2 regions of the Paraburkholderia sp. TE9906 genome follow, and region 1 is predicted to be linked to the other one. Evidence: riboswitches for the same ligand, from Rfam matches in the RefSeq annotation. Region 1 holds a riboswitch; the other holds the start of a gene.
What was found. A riboswitch is a leader RNA that binds a small molecule or an ion and turns the genes downstream of it on or off. The one in region 1 is predicted to bind glycine.

Region 1 (6,293 bases):
GGCGGCTTGCGCGAAGACCGCGAGCAGATCGGCCAGATCGTGGCGCGTCGTGGTTTCGTCGATCGACAGGCCCACTTGCGTCGCGCTCACGCGGCGCAGGTTGATGCGCCTCGCGGTGGCGGCGTCGAGCAGCGCTTGCGTGCGCGCGCCGGTGTCGAACGTGAGCGTGTCGAAGAAGGTTTCGTTGACGAGCGTGTAGCCGAGCTGCTTCGCGCCTTCGGCGAGCAGCGCGGCGATGCGGTTCACGCGCAGCGCGATGGTCTTCAGACCGTGCGGGCCGTGATAGACCGCGTACATGCTGGCCATGATCGCGAGCAGCGCTTGCGCGGTACACACGTTCGAGGTGGCCTTCTCGCGGCGGATATGTTGTTCGCGCGTTTGCAGCGCGAGACGCAGCGCGGGGTTGCCTTGCGCATCGACGGTCACGCCGACGAGACGCCCCGGCATCTGACGCTTGAATTCGTCGCGCACCGCGAGATAGGCGGCATGCGGGCCGCCAAAACCGACCGGTACGCCGAAGCGCTGCGTATTGCCGACGGCCACGTCCGCGCCCCATTCGCCCGGCGGCGTAAGCACGGTCAGTGCGAGCAGGTCGGCGGCGACCACCACGTGGCCGCCCGCTGCGTGGATCGCTTCGGTCAGCGCGCGGTAGTCGCGCACGTCGCCGTTCACGCCCGGGTATTGCAGCAGCACGCCGAATGCGTTCGAGTTCGCGGCTTCAGCGGCGGGTCCGACTTTCACTTCGATGCCGACCGGCGTGGCGCGCGTCTTCACCACTTCGATGGTTTGCGGCAGCACGTCGTCGGCGACGAAGAACACGTTCGACTTCGGCTTGCCCACACGTTGCAGCAGCGTCATCGCTTCGGCGGCGGCGGTGGCTTCGTCGAGCAGCGACGCGTTCGAGATCGCGAGACCCGTCAGGTCGACGATCATCTGCTGGAAGTTCAACAGCGCTTCCAGACGGCCTTGCGAAATTTCCGGCTGATACGGCGTGTACGCGGTGTACCACGCCGGATTTTCCAGCACGTTGCGCAGGATCACCGTCGGGGTGTGCGCGTTGTAATAGCCCTGCCCGATATACGAGCGGAACACCTGGTTCTTGTCCGCGAGTTCGCGCAGCGCGGCGAGGGCTTCGGCCTCGCTCTTCGGTTGCGCGAAGGGACCGAGCGGCAGCGTTTCGGTGCGGCGGATCGTCTTCGGAATCACGGCGTCGATCAGCGCGGCGCGCGAGGCGAAGCCGAGGGCTTCGAGCAGCGCTTCCTGGTCGGCGGAATCCGGGCCGATATGCCGTTCGGCGAAGGCGTCATGCACTTCGAGCGCGGCGAGCGAGAGAGGAGTGCGGTTCATCAGACGATCCGGGTGTTCGAGCTTCATGGGTGTTCCTGGCGGTGCGGCTATCCCTGGGCTTCGAGAGGGACGCGCCGCACCTGGCGGGTTAAACGTAAAGGTGAATCAGATCAGGCGCCGATCGACTTCGTGTACGCGTCGGCGTCGATCAGGCGATCTTGCGTCGCGTCGGCGGCCGGCTTGATCTTGAAGAGCCAGCTTTCGTACGGCATGCTGTTGACCGAGTCGGGCGAGTCGGCCACGGCCGAGTTCGCTTCGATGATCTCGCCCGAGACCGGCGCGTAGATGTCGGAAGCGGCCTTCACCGATTCGATCACGGCAACGGTGTCGCCCGCCGTCACGGTCTTACCCAGTTGCTGGACTTCGAAGAAGACGATGTCGCCGAGCGCTTCCTGCGCGTGGTCGGTGATGCCGACCGTCAGCGTGCCGTCCGCTTCGGTGCGGACCCATTCGTGCGATTCGGTGTATTTGAGGTCGGCCGGGATGCTCATCGGATGCTCCTGTGCGGTGTGATTCGGTATTGGCTTAAAAAGAGGGGGCGTGCGCGCGGCTGCTTAAACGGCCAGCACCTTGCCGTTGCGCACGAATGGCAGTTTTACCACGCTTGCGGGAACGGCCTTGTCTCGAATCTGGACGTGAACGGTGTCGCCCGGCTGCACGCCCTTGGGCACGCGCGCGAAGGCGATCGATTCCTGCATCGTCGGGGAAAAAGTGCCGCTGGTGATTTCGCCTTCGCCCTGCGGCGTGAGGACTTTCTGATGCGCGCGCAGCACACCTGCCGCCTTGCCGTTTTCCTTCAGCAGGATCAGACCGACGAATGCTGCCTTCGAACCGTCGGCTTCGAGCTTGCCCTTGCCGACGAAGTCGCGCGGCGAGGTCAGATCGACGGTCCAGGCGAGGCCGGCGTCGAGCGGCGAGACGTTGTCGTCCATATCCTGGCCGTACAGGTTCATGCCGGCTTCGAGGCGCAGCGTGTCGCGCGCGCCGAGGCCGGCCGGGCGCACGCCTTGCGCGTGCAGCGCGTTCCATAGCGCCTCTACGTGGTCCGCCGGCACGATGATCTCGAAACCGTCTTCGCCGGTGTAGCCGGTGCGCGCGACGGTCAGTTCGCCGAACGGCGTGCCTTCGACGCGCGCCGCGTTGAACGGCTTCAGAGCTTCGGTGGCGGCGCGTGCGGCGGGCACCGTTTGCCAGACTTTCTCGCGCGCGTTCGGGCCTTGCACGGCGACGATCGCGAAGTCGCGGCGCGGCGTGATGGTCAGGCCGAAGCCGCCGTCGGCGTTGAGCTGGCCGAACCAGGCGATGTCTTTCTCGGCGGTGCCGGCGTTGACGACCACGCGGAAGTGGTCTTCGCTGAAGTAATAGACGATCAGATCGTCGATCACGCCGCCGTTCGGGTTCAGCAGACAGGAATAGAGCGCGCGGCCGGGCGTTTGCAGCTTGCCGACGTTATTGGCCAGCGCGTATTCGAAGAAAGCGCGCACGCGCTCGCCGGTGAAGTCGACCACGCACATGTGCGAGACATCGAACATGCCGGCGTCGGTGCGCACGGCGCGGTGTTCGTCGATCTGCGAGCCGTAGTTGACGGGCATGTCCCAGCCGCCGAAATCGACCATGCGGGCATTGAGCGCACGATGGGTGGCGTTGAGCGGGGTGTGTTTGAGTTCGGTCATGGGGCCTCGGGCGTCTCGCGAAACAAAAAAGGCCATGCGGCGCTACGCCTCGCGGCAAGGTGCCTGCGAGCGTGGTTCTGCATGACCCCTCTGTCCTCGATACCTGAGAGATTGCGCGACCGTGAACGTTGCTCCGCCACGATGACACGCGCGCCCCTTCGGTGGGCAGCCTGCCCGAATCTGCGTGATGTTGCCAAAACGCAGATGGCTACTGCCGCTCTCCAGAGTGCGAAAAACCGCTGCCTTGAGGTTGCTTCTGGCGAGGGTTTTTCGACGCGGTCGGTCCTTTTGCCTGAGAGTTTGCGGGTGTGCCCCTTCGGCGGCGCGGCCTGCGATATTCGGCGGCCAGCGCGCTCTCCCGACGCGTGCGGCGAATGTACGCGACGGCCGGGGGCTTGTCAAATAGAGGCTGGCGGCCTGTAGGGGGGGCGGCTGCGGTACGCGTCGGCGAAAAAAACGCGGGCCAGGTTGCCCGCGCTGGGCTGCGCACCGGTGCTGCTTCGATGACGGAACCGGCTTACTCGCCGATCGCGTGAGCCGCGTTGTCCAGCTCCTGATTCAGCACGCGCTGTTCGTCGGCGGTGAGGCCGCCGCCGTGTTGCGCGGCCATGTCGTGCGCTTCCTGGCGGATCACGTCCAGCCGATGATGCAGGGATGCGCCTTGCGGCGGCGGGTAGTCGCCCTGATTCACCCGTTTGTCGATGCGGCGGCCGAGATTGTCGATCCGGCCTTCGACCTGACGCAGACGCTGATCCGCGATCTGCTGCTGGGTGGGGTGTGGCGTCGGCGCGGGCGGCGGAGTCACCACGCAGGCGGCGAGAGAACTGAGCAGGGCGCCTGCTGCAATGGCGCGGGTGATACGAGGCATAGACTCTCCGGAAGTCGTTGTCGTGAAGATGCTACTCAGGTAGCAACGAATGAGCGCGGCCGTGCGCTGACCGGGGAGCGGGCAGAGTTGTAACGTTATGTTCCTTTCGGAGACGTCGGGTTTCTGCCCGCGCGAGCCCGGCGGCTCGTGCGGTTTTAGGTACACAAGCCGTCGCGCCGCGCGCTCGAATGGCTCAGCGAATGCGCTCGAACGGCAAGCGCAAGCCTTCTTCCGAGCTGCGCGCCGCGAGCTCGATGATGGTCATCACGTCGACCGCATCCTGAGCCGTGACAGGGAATGCGACGCCGTGCTGGATGGCGTCCGCCACCGCGATATAGAACCCGGCGTAGTCGCCATTGCGCGTCGGCACTTCGCGCTCGACTTCCTGGCCGCCTTCCTGCACGCGCAGCAAGCCTGCGGTATTGCCGGCGCCGAAGCCTTCGTCGCCGGGCCGCAGGCCTGCTTTCAGCTGGTCTTCCTGCGTGTCGAGCCCGTGTTTCACATAGCTGCCGCGCGTGCCGTGGATCGCAAAGCGCGGCGCGACCAGCGCGGTCAGCGCGCTCGCGTGCAGCACCACCTCGAACTCGCCGTAGCCGAGCTGGATGTGCACGTAGTCCGGCGCGCTCGCCTGGTCGCGATGCGTGCGCACCGTCGCCGAGACCGTCTGCGGGGCGCCGAAGAGCGCCAACGCCTGGTCGATCAGATGCGGCCCGAGGTCGAACAGCAGGCCGCCGCCGCGCGACGCCTCTTCGCGCCAGCGCTGCCGCACTTCCGGCCGGAAGCGGTCGAAATGCGATTCGTACTGCGTGACGCGCCCCAGTTCCACGCGGGCGAGCAGATCGCGCACGGTCAGAAAATCGCCGTCCCAGCGGCGGTTGTGGAACGGCATGAACAGCTTGCCCCGCGCGAGCGCGATGTTGGCAAGCGTGTGGGCGTCGGCGGCGCTCAGCGTGACCGGCTTGTCGACCACCACGTGCTTGCCGGCTTCCAGGGTGCGGCGTGCGAGGTCGAAGTGCGTGTCGTTGGGCGTGGCGATCACGACGCAATCGATGTCGTCGAGCGCCAGCAGCGCGTCGAGGTCGGCCACGACTTTCGCGTGCGGATAGTCGGCCTGCGCGCGTTCGGGCTGGCTCGTCGCGATGGCGGCGACGCTTGCGCGTCCGCAATGTGCGATCACCGGCGCATGAAAGGTCGCGCCAGCAAAACCGTAACCCATCAATCCAATATTTAGCGATCCGGGCATGCGTGTCTTCCTGCAAAAACGGCGCGCCGCTTTGCCACCGCGGCGACGGCGCGCAACACCGTAATTGTGGCATGTCCTGAAGGCGCACCGTCAGCGTCGTCGCGGTGAATTGTCGGGGGGCGCTTTGGGCCGGCCCGGGTGCCGGTCGCGGCTAACCGCCGGGGCATCCGTCGCGGCGTCCATGGCAGACATCCGTGTTAACATCGCTCCTCTCGCGCGAAACCGCGCCGGACCGGAATACCCTCGCACCCCTGCGGGCGCCCGTTCCAGCCGACGCTGCCGCGCAGCATGCCCCCGGGCCTCCCGCCGGCGATTTCACGCCGGCGTGCCCTCGACCACCGCTTCTAACCGCATCACCCATCCACAGACGATGTCCGCAGGCCTGAACCCCGCTCAAAATGAAGCGGTCCGCTATCTTGACGGTCCGTGTCTCGTGCTCGCCGGCGCAGGCAGCGGCAAGACGCGCGTGATCACGCAGAAAATCGCGCACCTGATCGAAGCGAAAGGCTTCGAGCCGCGCCACATCGCCGCCGTCACGTTCACGAACAAGGCCGCGGCCGAAATGCGCGAGCGCGTCGGCAAGCTGCTCGAAGGCAAGACGCTCACGACGCCCGGCAAGGAAGGCCGCAAGGTGCCCGTCAATCAGTTGACGGTGTGCACGTTCCACTCGCTCGGCGTGCAGATCCTGCGGCAGGAAGCGGAACACGTCGGCCTGAAGCCGCAGTTCTCGATCATGGATTCGGACGACTGCTTCGGCATGATCCAGGAGCAGGTCGGTTCGACGGACAAGGGCTTCATCCGCAAGATCCAGTCGATCATCTCGCTGTGGAAGAACGGCCTGATCATGCCCGAGGAGGCGATTGCGATCGCCGCGAACGAGGACGAGCATCAGGCCGCGATCGTCTACCGCAACTACGTGGCGACGCTGCACGCGTATCAGGCGGTCGATTTCGACGACCTGATCCGCCTGCCCGCCGAACTGTTCGCGAAGAACGAGCAGGTGCGCGAGCGCTGGCAGAACAAGCTGCGTTACCTGCTGATCGACGAGTACCAGGACACCAACGCGTGCCAGTACGAACTGGTGAAGCTCCTCGCGGGCAAGCGCGCGGCGTTCACGGCAGTCGGCGACGACGACCAGGCGATCTACGGCTGGCGCGGCGCG
Region 2 (6,293 bases), on a different contig from region 1:
CAGTGGCCGGAGTAGGTCTGGGTGTTGCCGTCGGTGCTGAAAATCCAGTCGGCCCAGGCGAGCACGACCTGCGACGGCGCCGGCAGCAACGCGGCGGGCAGGATGCCCGAGCGGGAAAACGCCTCCCACCCGGCCAGCAGCAGCACCGGCACGATGCCACGCTCGATCCGCTTGTAGAAACGTGAGGAAAACAGGGATGGCATGGTGCGCGTTCCGATCAGTAACCGAGTTCGGTCTTGGGTTTGCCGGTCACCTTCTCGAGGAAGCTGTAGTCGAGATTCTTCTGCACCGCATCGCTGACGTCCGAATTCACGTACTTCAGGTCGTGCATCATCTTCGCAATCGACATGGCGGACGTGCGGTACATTTTGTAGTCCGGATAGAGGTTGTCGACCGCACCCGCTGCAATGGTCTTGTCGAGCCCCGTCACCTTCTGGATCGTGTCGACGAAAAGCGGTTTGTTCGCGGCCATCATGTCGTCCACCTTGACGATCGCGCGAACCGTTTCGAGCACGCCTTGCGGATTGCTCTCGATCACATCCGGGCGCGTGACGATCAGGTTGGTCAGCTTGCCGGCCGCCTGGTCATACGGAAACGCAAAAAATTTGGCCGCCTTGACCTCGCGGATTTGCGTGGCGAACGGCTCGACCGACGTAATCAATTCGACTTCGCCCCGGCGCAGCGCCTGAACGTGGTCCGAAGGATTCGGGATGTTGATGAACTGCACATCCTTGTTGATGTCGATGCCGTGCGTGAGGAACGCGCCGCGCATATGAATGTCCTGCGCATTACCGCGCGACGCGGCGACGCGGAACGGCTTGCCGTCCTTCTTGTACTGCATGATGAGTTTCTTCAAGCCGTCCCAGTCGCCCGCTTGCACCGGCAAATTGTTGGCGATCAGCACCTGCGAGCCGCCGTTGATCTGGCCGGAGACGCCGACTACCTTGAAGCCCTTGTCGAGTGCCGTGACATAGTGCAGATAGGTGACCTGTGCGATGTCGATGCTTTTCGAGAGCAACGCGGTCAGCACGTCGTTGCCCGTATTGAACGAGGTTGTCGTCAGCTTGACGCCGGTGGCGTACTGCGGGGTGAGCGACAACGGTGTGCAGTGCGCGCACTTGGCATAGCCGAGGTTGATCGGTTCGGCGTCCTTGGCGTGGCCGGCCGCGGGCGCAAGCGCGGCGGCGACCAGTAGAGGTGCAAACAGCACGCGCGCAGCGCTTTTCAGGACGGCGAGAGAGGAACGGGCAAATCGCATCAGGTGGACTCCGTTTTGTCACAAAATGAAATATGTTTGTGACAAAACTAAGCAACAGGTGTGCCAATGAATCACTTGGAGAACATCGGCAAGCTCAAACATGACTTCTGTATGGGGCTCAAAGCCGCGAGCGGCGGCGCGCATGGGGCAGGCGGGGAAAATGGGCGCAATCCCATTCGTTGATGGGTCGAGCAGGCTGAGACATTGCTATATCAACGCATTCCGCACCTGTTGCGTGCGGACTGGGTTCGCTGTAAGTGCCTGGTGACATGAATGGTGCAAGTTTCCACAATCAAGTTTATTTTTGTCACAATGTACAATTGCAATGACGCAAAACCATCGTTGGTCAGTGGAGAACACCCAGCGTGCTAATCGACAAAGAATCCGTCGGCTCGCGTAAGGCGCGGCCGGCCGCTCAGATCCTCGATGCGGAAGACAATTCCGATGCGATCTATGAGCGCATCCTCACCGCGGTGATGGAGCACCGGCTGATTCCGGGCACCAAACTCGTCGAGGAAAAACTCGCCAGCGTGTTCAAGGTCAACCGCACGCGAATTCGCAAGGTGCTGGCGCGGCTCACGCACGAAGGCATCGTCACCACGATCCCGAATCGCGGGGCGTTCATCGCAAGCCCGTCGGTGCAGGACGCGCGCCATATTTTCCAGGCGCGGCGCATTCTCGAGCCGGCGCTGATCCGCAGCCTCGTCGAGCGTGGCAAGGCCGAGGATTTTCGGCGTCTCCATGCGCATGTCGCCAAGGAACGTGCGGCCCGCGAGAAGGGCGACAAGCACGCGGTGATTCGCCTCTCCGGGGAATTTCATCTGCTGATCGCCGAAATGGTGGCGAGTCCGCCGCTGACCAAGCTGATGCGCGAACTCGCTTCGCTGACCTGTCTCATCATCTTGCTGTTCGATTCCCCCAACGTGCCCGCCTGTCCGAATCACGAGCACACGGAAATCGTCGGGCTGATGGAGAAGGGCGAACTCGATGCGGCGATAGCGGCGGCGGTCGGACACCTCGATCACATCGAGGCGACGCTTGATCTCTCGTTGCCCGAGGACACTGAGGTCGATCTGCAGGCCATCTTTGGATGAGTGCGCGCGGCGTCTGCTCGCGCCTCGATACTGCTATCGCACCATGACCGTTGCTGTTGGCGATATTGCCGCGCGGCGACACCTGGCTGGAGCCATCATGAAACTGCTGATCGTCAACCCGAACATTTCACGCGGCGTCACCGATCTGATCGAAGCCGAAGCTCGCCGCGTCGCGTCAGCCGATGTGCAGATCGAGATGGCGACAGCGGCAAGCGGTGTGGCCTACATCGAAACCCGCTTCGAGGCGCTGCTCGGTGCGCACGCCGTGGCGAGCATCGCCGGGGAACGCAAAGGCCAATACGATGCGCTGCTGATTGCGGCATTCGGCGACCCCGGTCTGCACGAATTGCGGGAAGTACTCGACGTGCCGGTTGTCGGCATGACCGAAGCCGCGCTGATGACCGCGGCGCAACTCGGTCAGCGGATCGGGATCATTGCGATTTCGCGGCGCATCACCGCCTGGTATCGGGAATGCGTTGACCGTTACGGCATGTTGAGCCGGCTGGCGGGAATCCGTCATCTCGATCGCCCGCTGCGTGACCCCGCCACGGTCCGGGAAGATCACGGCAGCTATCTGGTCGAATTGAGCCGCCGCGCGGTGGAAGAAGACGGCGCGGACGTGCTGATTCTGGCTGGCGCGCCGCTCGCAGGGTTGGCGCGCAGTGTGGCGGACCTTCTGCCGGTGCCGGTTGTCGATGGCGTATCGAGTGGGGTGTGCCAGGCGCAAGTATTGACCCGTCTCGCAACGATACGCGCTCAGAGCGGCAGTTTCGCCAAACCGCCACCCAAGCTCAATGCCGGACTCTCGAATGGTCTTTCCGAATTACTGGCGCGTGAATGAGAGTTCGCACTTGCTCACTCGCTATGAGCGGTGACCGATTGATCCAGACCGCCGACCATTGCACGAAAGACTTGCGGTAAATATTTTTGCCCGGTATTGTCGAGCCGTTCTGCGATGCAGCGCGGGAGAGATCGTCAAGGATTCGCGACGACGCCGACGGAGCAACCGCCCCGGAAACTCTCAGGCAAAAGGACCGCGCAGCAGGAACATCTGGAGAGCGGCGCACGCGCGCCCACCGAAGGGGATTCCCCGCCTGCTTGCCCGGCGCGGGAAGAAACTCTCAGGTACATGGACAGATGGGGCATCGACGCCGATTTCGAATCAGTCAACACGAAATCGACATCGGCGATGCTCAACCACTCTGGACCATGTCATGTCACGAATCGCCATTATCGGCGCCGGCATTACCGGCGTCACGACCGCTCATGCGCTCGCGCAGCGCGGCCATCACGTTACCGTGTTCGAACGCCACCGCTACGCGGCCATGGAGACCTCGTTCGCCAACGGCGGCCAGCTTTCCGCCAGCAATGCCGAAGTCTGGAACAGCGCGGCGACCGTGCTCAAGGGCCTGCGCTGGATGCTCACGCGCGATGCCCCGCTGCTGCTCAATCCGCTACCCACGTGGCACAAGTATTCGTGGATGGGCGAATTCCTGCGGCAGATTCCGCACTATCGCGCGAATACGGTCGAAACCGTGCGGCTCGCGCTCGCCGCGCGCGAGCATCTGTTTTCGATCGCTGAAAAAGAAGGTATCGATTTCGATCTGGAACGGCGCGGCATTCTGCATATCTACAAGACCAGCAGGGAATTCGACGCCGCGAGCAAGGTGAATGACCTGCTGCGTGAAGGCGGCCTCGAGCGCAACCCGGTCAGTGCAAGCGAATTGCAGCGCATCGAACCCGCGTTGCATGGCGATTTTTATGGCGGTTTTTTTACGCCGTCCGATTCGACCGGCGACATTCACAAGTTCACGCGCGGGCTCGCGCAGGCATGCGAACGGCACGGCGTCGAATTCCATTACGACGCGCAGATCACGTCGATCGAGCAGCCTGCCGAAGGCCGTTTTTCGCTGATGGTCAATCTCGAAGGCGAAACGCAGCCGTTCACCTTCGAGCGCATCGTCGTCTGCGCCGGCGTGAAGAGCCGCGACTTCGCGGCGATGCTCGGCGATCACGTGAATATCTATCCTGTGAAGGGCTATTCGATCACCGTCTGTCTCGACGACAAAACCAGTCAGCAGCACGCGCCGTCAGTCAGCCTGCTCGACGACAGTGCGAAGATCGTGACGAGCCGTCTCGGCGCGGATCGTTTCCGGGTAGCGGGCACGGCGGAAATCAACGGCTTTAACCGCGATATTCGTTCGGACCGCATCGCACCGCTAGTGGACTGGACGCGGCGATATTTTCCCGAAGTATCGACTTCGCGCGTCATTCCCTGGGCGGGTTTGCGGCCGATGCTTCCGAGCATGTTGCCCAAGGTGGGCCGTGGGAAACGGCGCGGCGTGTTCTACAACACGGGGCATGGTCATCTGGGCTGGACGTTGTCGGCGGCAACGGCGCACGCCGTTGCGAGCGCGATGTAGCATCGACCAGGCACCTCATGGTCGGATCATCTCTCGCGCGGTGTGCGTGAGAGATGATCCGACACGTGGCCTAGCGAACGCCGACGGCAAGGCGCGTGTCGCTGTAGCGCATGCCGGCAGGCATGCGTCCCTCGTCATCGCCGTCGAGCTTGGTTCGCAGGCGCCGGATGAAATCCTGCGCGGTGGCGGTCAGCAGTTCGCCGCTGGAATAGGCGAGGTACATGCCGATCCTGGGCATTGGTTCTCTCAGGCTCAGCAATTTGAGCATGCCGTCATCCACGCGCTGGGACAGCAATGGCATCGCCAGCGACGTAAATACCGTGATCGCCTCCATCCGCATCGCGAGGTCCAGATAGAGATTCATCGCTGAACAGCGCGTCGTGCGCGTCGGCGGGGGCATACCGTGCGCCCCGAACAGCGTTGCGACAAAGCCGGATTCGTCGTTGGGAGAATCCAGCAGGAGCCATGGAAGCGCGTGAAGCTGTTCGATCGACAGCGTTTCGCTACCTTGATAGGACGCCGCGATGGTCAGTTGCACGTCGAGATCGTAGAGTTGCATCCATTCGAACGTGGCGTTTTTTGGCTCGCCGTATTGCGTAAAGATCGCCACGTCGATCGTGCCGTTTCGCAAACCGTCCGCGATATTCTCGGCGCGCCATTCGATCACCTGCAAGTTCACGTCCGGGCGCGCTGCGGTCAGTTCGATCAACGAGTCGGCGAGCGCGCGCGTCGACGCCGGCGGCGTGACCGCGAGCGTGAGCCGCCCGCCGAGTTCTCCGCGCGCTGTCTGCGCGTCTTCCACGATACGCCCGACTTCCCGCTGCACGACGAGTGCGCGTTTTAGCACCTGGTGGGCGAATGGCGTCAAGGTGGCGCCATTCGCCGATCGGGTCAGCAACAGCATGCCCAGTTCGACTTCCAGCTCCCGGATGGAGCGGCTGATCGCCGGCTGCGTCAGGAACAGACGGCGAGCGGCTTCATGCAGACTGCCGGCCTCGGCGACCGCACGCAGCGCGTCGAGTTGTCTCAACTTCACAGTGCCCCCAGTTCTCATGTTCATCTTTCAAGGGCATAGCTTAGCGGGACAAAAATGCTCACGGCGCGTCGTTGTGGCGGGTTAGCCCGCTGCCTTCGGCAGAGGCGGCTTCACACTCTCAGGAATCGGGCACACGTACGGCTCAACGGCCAGGCGCTCCGCCAGTTCCGTGCGCGCTGCCGCGAGCAGCAGCGGGCTGGTGTACAACTCCAGTGCGGTGGCGGCCATCGTCTTGGCCGCGAGCACCATGCCCTTGTGCGCGATCGCGCTCTTGCCCTGGGCAACCCACTGCCACGAATGCGGCGACGTGCCGAACGCAAAGCATGCGGTCATGCACTGCACCGTGGGCGTGACCCAACTGACGTCGCCGACGTCGGTCGAACCGCCCATCTTCGACGGACGGTCGTTGTCGAGTGCATCGACGCCATCGAACAGCGCCTTCGGTTGGCGCCACGCTGCGGCAAGCATTCGTCCCGCCATTT

Region 2: it holds a riboswitch for glycine, as region 1 does, so the genes downstream of both, ACZ9H4_RS28150 (D-amino acid dehydrogenase) here and gcvT (glycine cleavage system aminomethyltransferase GcvT) in region 1, are expected to answer to the same signal.

What each region holds. Positions count from the first base shown of each region.
Region 1 is NZ_JBWCCT010000008.1:156,607-162,899, reverse strand. Features, by position in the region: gene gcvP (aminomethyl-transferring glycine dehydrogenase) at 1-1,374, opposite strand, end outside; gene gcvH (glycine cleavage system protein GcvH) at 1,458-1,838, opposite strand; gene gcvT (glycine cleavage system aminomethyltransferase GcvT) at 1,902-3,020, opposite strand; glycine riboswitch at 3,101-3,255, opposite strand; glycine riboswitch at 3,291-3,391, opposite strand; gene ACZ9H4_RS22685 (hypothetical protein) at 3,538-3,888, opposite strand; gene ACZ9H4_RS22680 (oxidoreductase) at 4,082-5,131, opposite strand; gene ACZ9H4_RS22675 (UvrD-helicase domain-containing protein) at 5,502-6,293, shown strand, end outside.
Region 2 is NZ_JBWCCT010000013.1:7,249-13,541, reverse strand. Features, by position in the region: gene ACZ9H4_RS28170 (ABC transporter permease) at 1-203, opposite strand, end outside; gene ACZ9H4_RS28165 (ABC transporter substrate-binding protein) at 218-1,258, opposite strand; gene ACZ9H4_RS28160 (GntR family transcriptional regulator) at 1,624-2,352, shown strand; gene ACZ9H4_RS28155 (aspartate/glutamate racemase family protein) at 2,450-3,193, shown strand; glycine riboswitch at 3,306-3,399, shown strand; gene ACZ9H4_RS28150 (D-amino acid dehydrogenase) at 3,567-4,775, shown strand; gene ACZ9H4_RS28145 (LysR family transcriptional regulator) at 4,846-5,811, opposite strand; gene ACZ9H4_RS28140 (M20 family metallopeptidase) at 5,893-6,293, opposite strand, start outside.